Regions from separate parts of the Paraburkholderia sp. MM6662-R1 genome, predicted to be linked through region 3. Evidence: predicted binding sites of a transcription regulator. Region 3 holds the regulator's gene; each other region holds the start of a gene.
The links. Region 3 encodes LexA, which represses DNA repair genes until DNA is damaged. Its sites were predicted from a motif close to ACTGTATNNNNATACAGT; they were not measured.
Positions count from the first base shown of each region.

Region 1: imuA (translesion DNA synthesis-associated protein ImuA) is a predicted target of LexA. The motif match lies at 2,946-2,963, and genes of this name have one in related genera.
Region 2: imuA (translesion DNA synthesis-associated protein ImuA) is a predicted target of LexA. The motif match lies at 3,001-3,018, and genes of this name have one in related genera.

Region 1 covers NZ_JBNDLV010000001.1:3,771,395-3,775,833, reverse strand. Annotated here, with positions in the region: gene istA (IS21 family transposase) at 1-1,398, opposite strand, end outside; gene OKW39_RS17920 (hypothetical protein) at 2,070-2,597, opposite strand; gene imuA (translesion DNA synthesis-associated protein ImuA) at 2,976-3,680, shown strand; gene OKW39_RS17910 (SOS response-associated peptidase family protein) at 3,860-4,439, shown strand, end outside.
Region 2 covers NZ_JBNDLV010000002.1:134,893-139,331, forward strand. Annotated here, with positions in the region: gene OKW39_RS21660 (error-prone DNA polymerase) at 1-867, opposite strand, end outside; gene OKW39_RS21665 (Y-family DNA polymerase) at 871-2,346, opposite strand; gene imuA (translesion DNA synthesis-associated protein ImuA) at 2,276-2,983, opposite strand; gene OKW39_RS21675 (hypothetical protein) at 3,487-3,792, opposite strand; gene OKW39_RS21680 (hypothetical protein) at 3,940-4,092, opposite strand; gene OKW39_RS21685 (hypothetical protein) at 4,261-4,439, opposite strand, start outside.
Region 3 covers NZ_JBNDLV010000001.1:661,741-666,179, forward strand. Annotated here, with positions in the region: gene OKW39_RS03055 (sulfate ABC transporter substrate-binding protein) at 1-422, opposite strand, end outside; gene lexA (transcriptional repressor LexA) at 734-1,384, shown strand; gene OKW39_RS03065 (hypothetical protein) at 1,487-1,831, shown strand; gene OKW39_RS03070 (DUF2939 domain-containing protein) at 1,951-2,568, shown strand; gene OKW39_RS03075 (universal stress protein) at 2,687-3,154, opposite strand; gene nodI (nodulation factor ABC transporter ATP-binding protein NodI) at 3,574-4,439, shown strand, end outside.

The sequences.
Region 1 (4,439 bases), 3.1 Mb from region 3:
TGCGTCCAGATCGGGTAACTGCCCATCGTCCAGGCACTGCTGCAGCGCCTGGGCCAGTTGCGCTTCGCAGTTGTGCTCGTGGGCCAGGCTGAGCAATTCAGCCATGGTCCTGCATGCCTGGCGCTCCGGCAGTTGCTCGAGCAGGCGATCGAAGGTCAGGCGATAGGCCTCGCGCGGAAAGATCTGATCGCGGTAGACCAGGTTGAGCAGCGCCATGGGCTTGCGGCGCAACGCATGGATGACGTGCCGGTAGTTGATGACGTGGCCGTGCTTGCCATTGGGACCCGCACGGCCGCGCTGCAGTGTCATCAGGGCCGTACTGCCCAGAAACAGCTCCAGCCGGTCGTCGTACAGGCGCACGCGGAGGTGATGACCGATTAGCCGTGACGGGACGGTATAGAACACCTTGCGCAGGACGAAGCCGCAGCTGGTCGTGACGTACACGCGCGTTTCCTCGTAGTCGCACGTACGCTGGGCCGGAAGCGGCTGAAGCAGTGCCCGCTCGGCCTCAATGCGTTTGCCATTACGTGCGTTGATACGACCGACGATCTCGTCGATAAAGCGGCGATAGGAATCGAGATCGTCGAAGTCGTGACTGCCGCGCAGAAGCAACGCATCACGCACTGCGTTCTTGAGGTGGCCGTGAGGGCTCTCGATGGAGCCGTTCTCGTGGGCAACGCCACGGTTGTTGCGCGTAGGGTGCATGCCGTAGTGAGCACACAGCGCCTCGTAACGCGTGGTCAGATCCTCGCGCGCCTCGGCTTCGAGATTGCGGAACGCCGCCGACAGGCTGTCGCTGCGGTGCTCGCGCGGCACGCCTCCGAGTGCCCAGATGGCGTTCTGCAGCCCCTCAGCCAGCGCGACATAGCTCTCGCCGCCGAGAATGACGTGAGCGTGTTCAAAGCCCGAGCAGGCCAGCCGAAAGTGATACAGGCGATGGTCCAGCACGACGCCCGCCACGGTGACGCCCAGACTGTCCATCTCGGTGAAGTCGGATAACCCGAGACGACCGGGTTCGTGTACCTGACGGAACATGACGTCACGTTCCTCGCCATGGAGTGCGCGCCAGTCGCGAATACGTCGCTCGAGTGTGCGACGCACGTTGCCCGGGAGCTCGGGATGGCGCCGAAGCATCTCGTCCAGTACGGCTATTGGACGGATACCGCGAGCGGACTGGAGCAGTGGCACAATCTCGGCGTCAAAGATCGCGGCCAGGGGATCGGCACGGCGACGCCCGCGCGGGGCCTTCTTCTGCGATGGCAATCGCGGATCCTCTTCGATGCGATAGCTCGTGGCGGCGCTGAAACCAGCGCGTGCCGCCGCCTGGGGCGGCCTCTCCTTGAGTCTGTACTTCATGTAGAGCCTCATCTGATGGTCGTTGACGTGTCGGCCGGGCAACTCAGCCTCCCTTCGCTACATGGAAGTGCTGTTCATACCCGATTTACCGCGACCACCGACAAGGCACCCCGACGACGGGGAGCTCCTCGGCGCGGCGTTGCGGCAGCGGTTCCGGGCTACGCCCTCCACCGCTGCCGCAACGCCAGTACTCTCATCCTGATTGACGCGCTGCTCTCATCTTGTTTGACGCGCGGCAGGTATGGCCGTTCCACTCTGACACCTGCCGTTGGAACAGAGACGACTCGACTGTCGGCAGTGGGTCGACTGCCGCCGACCACGTCGCGCAGCGCTCGGCCACCAGAGGTCTTCCGCACAACGGGACACTCCGGGTCTATCCCCGCGTGAGCGGGGAACTTCGCCGTTGCCGAACTGGCCTGCATAGACGATGGGCCTATCCCCGCATGAGCGGGGGAAACGCCGACACGACCATCAAGTCGTTCAACTACTGCGCGCTATCCCCACGTGCGGGGAAACCGCGCGATCATTTACCGCGACTCCGCCGGCATCGGTCTATCCCCGCGTGCGCGGGCGAACTGCGACGCTCGCCGCGCTTGCCAGTGTCATTTCGGGTCTTTCCCCGCGTGAGCGGGGGAACAATGCATGCGTATAGACGCTTTTGTAGCTCGAGTGCGGCTATCCCCTGCCTGGCGTCGTCTGAATTGGACCGTCCATTACTCGTCCTTCTTTGGGTATTTGATCGCCGCGTCGATCGCTTCGCGCCGAGTCGGAAACCAGCCCAGGTGCGCCCATCCGGGATAGCGATACACGTCGTCTTCGAAGCCCTTCTCCGGCAAGCCGTTCTCTAACACAAAGTCGAGTCGGGCCGTCTCGCGATTCAGCTCGGTGCGCACTTTCAGGTAGGCCGTCGTTTCGCGAAGGCTCTCGCTCATAGCGTTCGCTGCGCTCGCTTCCTGAGCGCGTCTTGCTTCTTCAGCCGGTCTCGCCGCCTCTCGCGCTTCCCGCTCCTGACGCATCTCTTCGTTGAGCGCGCGGATACTGTCGGCGCGCCTCTGCATCTCTTCTCTCACTTTGCGGGCCTTGGCCTGAAGCTCGTCGAAGTCGCCGTAGTCAATCGCTTTGTACTTACCGCCCAGCACCGAGTGCGCATAGAGCGCATACAGCTCGTGCGCAATGATGCCGGCGTGGTTCGGATCCATCCCTTCACCTTCCAGCGCGAGTGCGAATCTCAATGTATCCATAGCTGCCTCTCCAGGGGGTGGTCCACAAAACCGTCGATGAAAAGAACGTCAGTAATAGATAGTACATTTTTCCACTTCTCAGTACGGACCATCCCCGCCTGCGCGTGGGGAACCTTCCCGATGCTCGTGCTCGTGCGCACGATCAGGGGACCATCCCCATGCATGCGGGGGAACCGAGGGGCGGGAAAGGTGTTTTCTGATGGTCACGGGTCTATCCCCGCATGCGCGGGGAACCTTCGCCGTCTGGGCTCCGATGCGCGAAGCGCCGGGTGTGCTGCCCCGTTCGTGATCCCATCCCCGGCGGCCATGGCCGAAGCCTCGCCACCTTCGCAAATAGCGGCGTAGAATACTGTATAAACGTACAGCATCGGGGGGCGCATGTCTGCAACTGCCGTCATTGCCGAAGAGATACACCCGTCGCTCTGGCGCGCATCCCAACTGGCGCGAGGACGCGGACGAATCGTTGAGACCGGTTACCCCGCGCTGTCCGCGGAGTTGCCGGGTGGCGGCTGGCCGGTAGGCACGCTCGTTGACCTGTTGGTGCCACACGCCGGAATCGGCGAACTGCGGCTGCTGCGACCGGCGCTGGCTGCCGGCGGTGACGGACCCGTTGCATTGTTGCAACCTCCGCATACCCCTAACGGGCTGGGTTTGAGTTACATCGGACTGCCCTTGAAAGAGATGCTTCTAGTGAAGGCCCGGAAAACGGCTGATGCCCTCTGGTCAGCAGAGCAAATCCTGCGGGCGGGAAGCTGTGGCGCGCTGGTCTTCTGGGCGCAGTACGCGCAAGCATCCTCGCTGCGACGGTTGCATCTGGCTGCACAGTCCTCGGAAACCCTGTTCATCATGGTCCGACCGCTCGCTGCGGCGCAGGATTCATCACCGGCCGCGTTGCGGCTAGCCCTGAGACCATCTATCGACGGATTGATCATCGACATTGTCAAGCGGCGCGGTCCCGCTTCCGCCGAGCCTTTGTCGGTCCCTTTGCGGCCCACCCCCGGTTCTGCTTTCACGCTATCCCCGTCTTCCTCGCCAGCCGACGCGCGAAGTTGCAGTTCGCGCTGTCTCAACGGAAGCGGTTAGCTAAGCCTTGAAAGCTTCCGACTGGCTTGGGGGGAGCTGCAGTGTTCCCGCATTCCCCCGATTCCGGCCGATCATCGGCGTGGACAAGCAGTCGCCCGGTCTCCGGCGGTGTCTTAGTGACGTCGCGGAACGGTTCGTGTCTCAGACTGAGTATCATGCGGAAACCAACGGAGGCATCCGTGTGCTATTCGGCTCAGATAGTTGCGGATTACAGGAAATTCGTGCGCACCTTCGGTGCCACCATGGACATCCACGAATTCGCACGTCTGTTCTTCGAACGCGCCGAGGGTATAAGCAAGGCCAAGGTACCGAAAGCGATGGAACTCGCTTTTGCGAATCCAGAGAATGAAGAGCAGGCCGAGATTGCAGCTCTCATCCGCAGATTCAATTGCGAGCAGACGACGAAACTTGAACAGGACCTGTTCAAGCAGCGCAAGCGCCTCTCGGATGCGGAAAGAACCTTGCAGACGAAGGTCGCCAAAGCAGCCACCGAAAATCAGCGCATCGCGACGGATAAGATCGCGTGGACCAAACGCAAGCTCGAAGATTTGCAGAGAGCCGAACTGCAGCCGCGAGACTCTCGCATCTTTCCCGGCAACTACGCGCCCGTAATGATTACGGAAAACGGACAGCGAGTCGTGAAGCCAATGCGTTACCAGTGCCGCATCGCAGGCAAGCCCGCTTCTCACGATGTCAAATTTCCTGGGACCTACAACGCTCGCCGGGACAACCTGGAAGGCTTCTGGAAACCGTGCTTCG
Region 2 (4,439 bases), on a different contig from region 3:
GCCCGGTGGCACGAGTTCATCCGGGTACTCGTAGCGCAGCTCGTCCAGCATGAAAGAACAGTGCGAGGCGATGTTCAGCGTTTGCGCCAATGCCTCCACCGAATAGACGTTGGCCAGACGCAGCCGCGAGCGCAGATGCTGTTCCGCATTCGGCGCGAGCTCAAAGCCGCATTCCGTAACGGGCCGGTTCAGGCGTATCGCAGTGAGCGTGTCCTGCAACGGCTTGCGCGATCTCACATGCATGAGCACCTGCCCGGTCGCAACTACGTTCAGGCCGTGCCGTTCCGCTACATCGAGCACAACATTGCGATGCACGTCATCAAGCGCGCGGGCGTGCAAGGTCAGGCCCATCCAGCAGCGGGTCTCTCCAAACGTGCGCGCTGCCCATTCGGCCTGTGCGTCAACACGCGCCTCTTTTGCCGGAAAGTCCGGCGTCAGGATAATCAGGCAGTCGGGCAGCGCGCGCAGGTGGGCGCACGGCGGATCGGGATGATCGAGGTCATGCGGATAGAGAAGGTAGCTGCCCTTGGCCGTGCGGGTGCGCGCAAGTGTGATGAGTTCCGACAGGTTGCCGTATCCGTCGCGGTTCTGCGCAATCGCCGTGAAGGCGAGCGCCGGCGAGCCGTCAGCATTCGTCAACCGGAAGTGCGCGCCGATCAGCAGCTTGATGCCTGCTTCCTTCGCCGCGACGTGTGCGCGCACGATCCCGGCGAGCGAGCACTCGTCGGTAATGGCGATCGCCTCATAGCCCAGTTGCGCCGCGCGTGCAGCAAGCTCCTCCGCGTGCGACGCGCCCTGCAGGAACGTGAAGTTGGAGGCGCACTGCAACTCGGCATAGCCGGGCAGGCCGAAAGAACCCGGCGCCATGGCTTACCCGAAAAGTCCGTGCAGATACCAGCGCGGCTCGTCGTCATCGACGGCGCCGATCCGCTCGCGAAAGATCCAGTAGCAGATGTGATCGTCGGCTTCCGCAACGAAATAATCGCGTGTCACCGGCTCGCCCTGAAACCAGCCTGCCTCGACGCGCTCGCCGGACGAGACGGTGCGTAGCGGGCTTCCGTAAAACGGCCTTTCCCCACGCATCAGCAGCTTGATCGGCGCTTCGAGCAGCCACGTGGGGCGCGGCGTGTCCGTCGCCGGCGCGACGTACTTCGTCTTGTCCGTTACGGACACCCAGCGCGCGGCAACCTCGGGCCGATGGTCAGCGACCGGCGCGGGCCGCAGCACGTTTTCCGCGCCCAGCCGCGCTACCAGCAGTTCGAGCAGGCGAGCGTGGTCGGACGCGGTGCCGCCAGGCTCGGGAAACAGCGAGTCCGATGCGGCCTCGGCCTCCCTGACCTCCTGCACAACCAGTTGCAGCGCAATGACAGCGGCCGCCAGTTCGACCCGCGTGAGCCGTTCTTTCAGCAAACGCACAAGGTGATCCTCCCGCCACGTCGGCTCGGCGAGCGACACTTCGATCGCGGTCGGCGCAATCGCGTCCCGTCCCCGTTCATGCTCGAGCAGCAGGACAACGCGTGTCACGGCAAGCTGCTTTTGCGACAGCCAGCCGGTCAACTGCACAACGAGCCGGCGCGCCGCAAAGAGACAGGCTTCCGCGTGCTCGATGCGATCCGGCAGTTCCACGCGGGCGTGGAAGGTCGGCGGCGTCTCAAACCATTCATACACTTCAGGTGCATCTCCACTGGCGCGGTCGAGCAGATCGAGCAATGCTGTTCCGCAGCGCTTCTTGAGTCCAGCGCGCGGCAGGCGCATGAGTTGTCCTACCGTCTCGCATCCGATGCCGGTCAGCCAGTCCAGATGGCGACGCGCGGGCCCAGGCAGACTCACCGGCAGGGCGGCCAGGACCCGTGCGAGAGAGTCGTGAGAAAGGGTTGCGCCGCCGCGATAGCGCGCAAGCAGCCATGCCGCCTGCCCCGTCGGAGCCACGCTGATGATGGCTGTCACGCCGATGGCGTCTGCGACGCGGCGCGCCATGCGACGTAGCGACCGGATGCCGCCGAAAAGCCGCAGGCTTGCCGACACGTCGACCAGCACCGTGCTTTCTTCCGCGATGATGACCTGCGGTGACAGGTTCAGCAGACCTGTGGCGACCTCGCGCACCGCGTTGACTTCCGCCGCGCTGTCGCGTTCCTGCATCTGGGTGGCCGAGGCGAGCGTCAGCACACCACCCCGGCGCATGCCGATGCACACGCCTGCGGCGCGCGCAGCCGTATCCGCGGCAATGACGCGCTCCTTTTCGAGCACAGCAAGGCCTTTGGATGCGTCGAGCGCTTTATGCGACCACTTCGGCCGGAACACTTCGAGGCACAACAACGGGAGATGGACGCCTATCCACAGTTGCATTGCGTTTTACGTTCAGAATCGGAGAGGGCGTCAATGCCACGAACAGCGGTTCGTCGCGCGCAGGGCCGCGGCGTTTTAGGAACTGGATATCAACACCGTCCTTCGCGGCGCGGATCGCAAGCCTCAATGGTGCGGGCGATGCATCGCGCGTCGTTGCGAGTGGCCGCACCATGAAAAAGAGCGACTCGGACGCCTGAGCGGCCAGGTGCAACCGGCGCAACGACTCGGGCCGTACATGGTTCTGCCAGAAAAGCAGCGCGCCGCATGTGCCGGCTCGCAAAATCTGCTCCGCAGCCCATAGTGCGTCGGCCGTTCTCGGCGCCTTCACCGTCATGAGGTTCGTCGCATCAAGTCCCCACCAGGCGAAAGCGGTCGGCTGAAGATCGTGGTGCGGCTGAAGCATGACGACGGGCTTCGATGTGAGCTGCTCGAATGCAGGACGAAGGAGGCGCAGTTCGCCACAACCGTTCTGCTGTACAAGCAGATCGGTCAGTGCGCCGCGGGGCCATCCGCCGCCCGGCAGTTCCTGGGCGAGATTTGCGTCGCCACATTCAACGACGCGTGATCGGGCGCGCGCAAGCTGGTTGCCTCGCCATAAATCGGGATGGATCGTTTCGGGCAGCATAACCGCGCTCATGGGCCCCTCCAGAAAATACTGTATAAAAACACAGTATAGCCTGGAGGCTCGCAAAATCGTGGGCTTCGTAGAAGGCTGTGACGCCGGATGTCGGGAGGCGAGGCGTGGGCACGTGCATTGCTGCACCGCACCGCACATTGAAACGAAAACACGACGTCTTAAACCGGCGCCTGACAGTGCATCACCACAAGTTAGAAAGCGAGCTAAAGCACCTGGAAATGGTTCTGCCTCACGGCCGGCCGACGCCCATTCCCGCATTCCTACTGGAAAGACCGGGTCACCGCACTTGCGTCCTTCGACTCAAATCGCGTCTATCGCTCCCGCGTTGAACGCATGAAGAATATTCTCGCGCAGATTGAAAAGCCCGCATGCCCGCCAACGTCTACGTCACCGGCATCGCCTGTCAGCTGCATTCCGTCCGCGTGCTATTACTGACGGCGATGCGGCGTTCCTTGGTCCCAAGCCGGGAGAGCAGTTTTTCAGGCCGCGAGCGCAGTGACGGTTCACAACTCCGTCTGCCCCGTCATCGCGAGCTGGCGATGCAGACAGGCTCGCATGTCGTACGCTGCTTCGGCGGCCGTCGTGGCGTAGCCCTCGCTGATGATGACCGTTTCGGCCCTGACCTCCAGCAACTCGCCGGCGGCATCGCGCGGGCGCCTGATGACTGTTCTGGAGAGCCGCCAGACCCACTCATCGAGCCCAATCTTGTCGGGGGACGGGTACATGGCGCCGAACATGTCGCCGAGGGTGAAGGTGAACACGTCGCCGTTGGCCACCGCGAACTGCAGTGGGGTATCGCTGGATGTCAATTCCTGCCCTCGTTGAAGGTTAATCGCGCGCTTCGCGGCCGGCAATTCTCGCGCAAATCGAGCCGGTTCGCCCGTTCTCGCATTTGATCGGCGCGGCGAAGCGCATCCAACGGTCTGCCGTGGGCAACGTCAAGCCGCCAAACGACCTTACGGCTCGTCCTCATCGTCGGTCAGCGCCGGGATGCGCGGCCACGGCCACGGGTAGAGCGCCCAATGCGGCGGCTCATCCATCACCTGAAAGCCATACTCATGCGGCGTGTCAAAGATGTCGCCGAACATCTCGTCCAGCTCCTGCTGCATGCACTCAAGGTCGCCCAATGCTCATGTAGCGCCATTCCTTGCAGAACCGCTGCTCCCCGGCGATCACTTTTCGGGCCGGGAGGTCGATGAGTATCCGATGTGACATGTACGGCTGGCTCGCCCACAGGGACCCCCAGCGACCGACGGCATACCGGCGAAGCGTCGCACTCATCGAAGCATCCCCGCGATGCCGGCGCTGACAGGCTTGCCGCCCTCGCGATCGACGTAGAAGGCGACCGAACCGCCGACGACGTCCAGCGAGCGGATATGAATTGGCTGATCAGCCGTGGGCGCCCGCCGCTTCTCTGGATTGCCGGGCCGCGCCAGATCCAGCGCGTTGAAGATGA
Region 3 (4,439 bases):
CCCTTGCGCACCAGAAATACGATCGTCGACGTGTACGGCGATGCGTTGTCCGGCAGACGCTTTTGCCAGTTCTTGTCGACGAGCCCCTTGTTCGCGAGCGCGTCGATGTCATAGGCGAGCGCAAGCGTCACGACGTCGGCCTGCAGTCCGTCGAGCACCGAGCGAGCCTGCGCGCCCGAGCCGCCGTGCGACTGCTTGAAGGTGACGGCTTCGCCGGTCCTGGCCTTCCATTCCTTGCCGAATGCCTGATTGATGTCCTGATACAGCTCGCGCGTCGGATCGTAGGACACGTTTAACAGCGTGGTGTCGGCGTGCGCGACGCCGCTTGCGCCCAACATGCCGAACGCACCCGCCGCGCCGACGGCGAGCGCCGCGATCAGTTTTCCGGTTCGAGCCGCAAGCCCCATATGCCGATGGTTCATTTCAATTTTTCTCCGCGTGATGGTCCGCTGATGAGCGTCTGGTGTTGTTCTGCGTCGCGGCCACGTGCACATGAGCGCCAACCGGAGGCCAGTCTATCGAAGCGCTTTCATTATTAAAAATAATGTTTCTTCATTTTTTAATACTCAAAAGTGGTAACGACAGATGCGCCGGCTGCTGGGACGCCGACAATGCCGTCATGTCGCCGATAAACGACGCCCCAGCGTGGCCGTTGCGCCAAACTTAAAGTAAAGCTTGAAATGCGCGGAATACTGTATAAAAATACAGTTACCTGTTCATACATACAGTGGCCATGACAAAACTCACCGCACGACAGCAGCAGGTTTTCGATCTGATCCGCCGCGCGATCGAACGCACCGGCTTTCCGCCCACTCGCGCGGAAATTGCCGCCGAACTCGGGTTCAGCTCGGCCAATTCCGCGGAAGAGCATCTGCGCGCGCTGGCGCGCAAGGGCGTGATCGAACTCGCGGCCGGCGCGTCGCGCGGCATCCGCCTGCTGTCCGGGCAGGAGGACGCGCCGTATCAGTTCACCCTGCCGCATGCGGGCCTGATGCAGTTGTCGTTGCCGCTGATCGGCCGGGTCGCGGCGGGTAGCCCGATCCTCGCGCAGGAACATATCTCGCAGCACTACGCGTGTGACCCGGCGCTGTTCTCGAGCAAGCCCGACTACCTGCTGAAGGTGCGCGGCCTGTCGATGCGCGACGCGGGCATTCTCGACGGCGACCTGCTCGCGGTGCAAAAGCGCACCGAAGCGAAGGACGGCCAGATCATCATTGCGCGGCTTGGCGACGACGTGACGGTCAAGCGTCTGAAGCGCCGGCCGAACGGCATCGAACTGATCGCCGAAAACCCCGATTACGACAACATCTTCGTGGAAACCGGCAGCGCCGATTTCGCGCTCGAAGGGATCGCGGTCGGGCTGATCCGCCCCAGCGAGTTCTGATCTGTCGCTGTCGCCAGAACGCTTGCGCCGGTTTGTCCGACCCAAGCCGCATTTACGCCTGCATCTATGCCCGCATCTACGCCGAATCGCCTGGAGAGACTCATGGAACGCCTTGCCCGCCTGTTGCCCTTTCGCCAGTTCGGCCGTCTGCGCCATCTGCGCAAGCTCACGCCCTGCGCGCTAATCGAGGCGCCCGCTGCGCGCACGCCGTCGCTGTTCGACGCGGTTGCCGAAGCTTCCGGTCTGCCGTCGTCGTTGCCGGCGTTCGCGCGCGTGTCGCTGAATTCGGCGCTGAACATCGTTGAGCCCGCGCGTCGCGCGCCGGTGCGGGTCTATCATGGACCGTCGCGACTGATCATGGTCGGCACGGTCGACGCCGTATGCCGTATGATCGATCGCTGCATAGCCGACGAAGCCAACGTGCACGGCGCGGTGTTCGAAGCCTGAGCGAATCCTGAGTACGCATGCAACAAGCACTTCGGATGTTCAGAGATTCGTGTGGGATGGGATCGTTCCGACCTCGCCGTGCTCGACGTTAGATCATCACTGACGTGGAGTCCCATTCGATGACAATTCGGAAACGCATACAGGGCAGCGCCACCCGGCCGCTGCTGATCACGCTGATCGTGGTGATCGTGATTGCCGCGCTGGGCTTTATTTATGCGTCACCGTATCTCGCGGTGAACAATCTCAAACGCGCCGCCGATGCGCGTGACGTGCAAACCGTCAATCAGTACGTGGACTTTCCCGCGCTACGCGATAGCCTGAAGCAACAGGTGGGCGCCATGCTGACACGCCGGCTCGAGGCGGATGCCGGCAACAAGATGGCCACGATCGGCGCGGTGATCGGCGTGACGCTGATCGGCCCGCTCGTCGATGCCTATGCGACACCCGACGGCGTCGCGGCGCTGCTGAACGGCATGCCGCCGCGTGGCACGCCGGGCGAGCAACCGTCCGCGCCGCCAGCCGCGGGCGGCGAAGCGCCGGCCGCACCAGCCGCGGGCGACACCACCACGCAGGCCAGCGCACCGCCGCCCGGGCGTCAAAGCACGGCCGGCTATCGCAGTCTCAACGAGTTTGTCGTCACGTACCGGCGTGGCGAAGGTAACGCGAACTATTCGGCAATCTTTCGTCGCGAAGGTCTGGTCACGTGGAAGCTCGCGGCGATCAATCTGAACGAGTGAGATCGAAGCCTGGCCGGATGGGATGCGTGGCTGGCCATCGGGGCCGGCCACGCGACAGGGTCTATTCAAATCTGGGCTCGATGACGGGGCGCGCGGCTTCGCGTCCCTCACTAGCCCATTACGCCGCAGCCGCCTGCTGCTGCTCCTGCGCGGACGAGCACGCCACCAGAATGCTGCACGACACGCGGTCGAGCAGCGGCGTGTTGCCCGCCCCCATCCACCACCGTGACAAACCAGTCCGGCAGCGATGACCCACCACCACGAGGTCGACCTGCAACTCGTTGGCAAGATTGGCGATCTCGTCGATCGGATGACCGAATGCGAAATGCCCTTGCGCGCTCACGCCTCGCTCGGTCAGCCAGTTCACGCCCTCCTGCAGAATCTCGCGGGCCGTTTTTTCGAAGCTGCTGCACGCGACGTCCGTCAACAGGCCCGCGCTCTGCGCGATGCTCGAACGCATGTCGACGACCGACAGCAGATGCGTTTCTGCCTTCAGTTCCAACGCCAGATCGGCACCGCAACGCAGGGCTTTCCGGCCTTCGCGCGAGCCGTCGTAGCACAACAGGATTTTCTGGTAGCTCGCCATCTGTTTTCTCCATTCGCGCGGAAAGCGCGGTCTGAATCAATCATGGTGCGCCGCAATTCGGCTTGCAAGGGATGGAAAACGCTAAGTGCATACTCGGTGCATGCCGATCCAGTCTGCACAAGCGTTGGGCGACCCGACGCAGCGTTTGCACGCGTATGCCGCAATGCAAAACTTCGTTTGCGAACGCTGCGTCGACACACTGCGGGCCGGTTGACGTGCCAGTCGTGCCACCGCCAATCAGCGGCGCCAATCGACACCGACGAGCGCATCGCACACCACGCATGACGCGTTCCCGGACACCCGCTCGCATCAGCGATCCGATACCTGGAGTAAGCGGCTTCGCGTGCGCAATGCGTGCATCGCAGGTATGTTGTGTCTTGCGCGTACGTTGTGTCTTTTTCCGGAGCCTTGCTCGAGCCATGCCCACCGCCCCCATCGAATTCCATCAGGTCAGGAAAAGCTACGGCGAAAAAACGGTCGTCGACGGATTGTCGTTTCATGTGAACACCGGCGAATGCTTCGGGCTGCTCGGCCCCAACGGCGCCGGTAAGACCACGACATTGCGCATGCTGCTCGGCATTGCGGCGCCCGACGCCGGCGCGATCCGGCTGTGCGACGAGCCGATCCCGGGCCGCGCGCGCCTCGCGCGCTCGCGCGTCGGCGTGGTGCCGCAGTTCGACAACCTCGATCCCGATTTCACGGTGCGCGAAAATCTGCTCGTATTCGGTCGCTACTTCGGTCTGAGCGCCGCGCAGTGTCGCGCGGCGGTGCCGGGTCTGCTCGAATTCGCTCGCCTCGAGAACAAGGCGGACGCGCGCGTGAGCGAACTGTCGGGCGGCATGAAGCGGCGCCTCACGCTCGCGCGCGCGCTGATCAACGATCCCGACGTGCTGATCATGGACGAGCCGACCACCGGTCTCGATCCGCAAGCGCGCCATCTGATCTGGGAGCGGCTGCGCTCGCTGCTCGCGCGCGGCAAGACCATTCTGCTGACCACGCACTTCATGGAAGAAGCCGAACGGCTCTGTCATCGACTGTGCGTGATCGAGGAAGGCCGCAAGATCGCCGAAGGCGCGCCGCGCGAGTTGATCGAGTCCGAAATCGGCTGCGACGTGATCGAGATCTACGGCCCCGATCCGTTTGCGTTGCGCGACGAACTCGCGCCGCTCGCCGAGCGCACCGAGATCAGCGGCGAGACGCTGTTCTGTTACGTGAACGACGCGCAGCCCGTGCATATGCGCCTCAAGCAGCGCGCCGATTTGCGCTATCTGCATCGGCCGGCGAA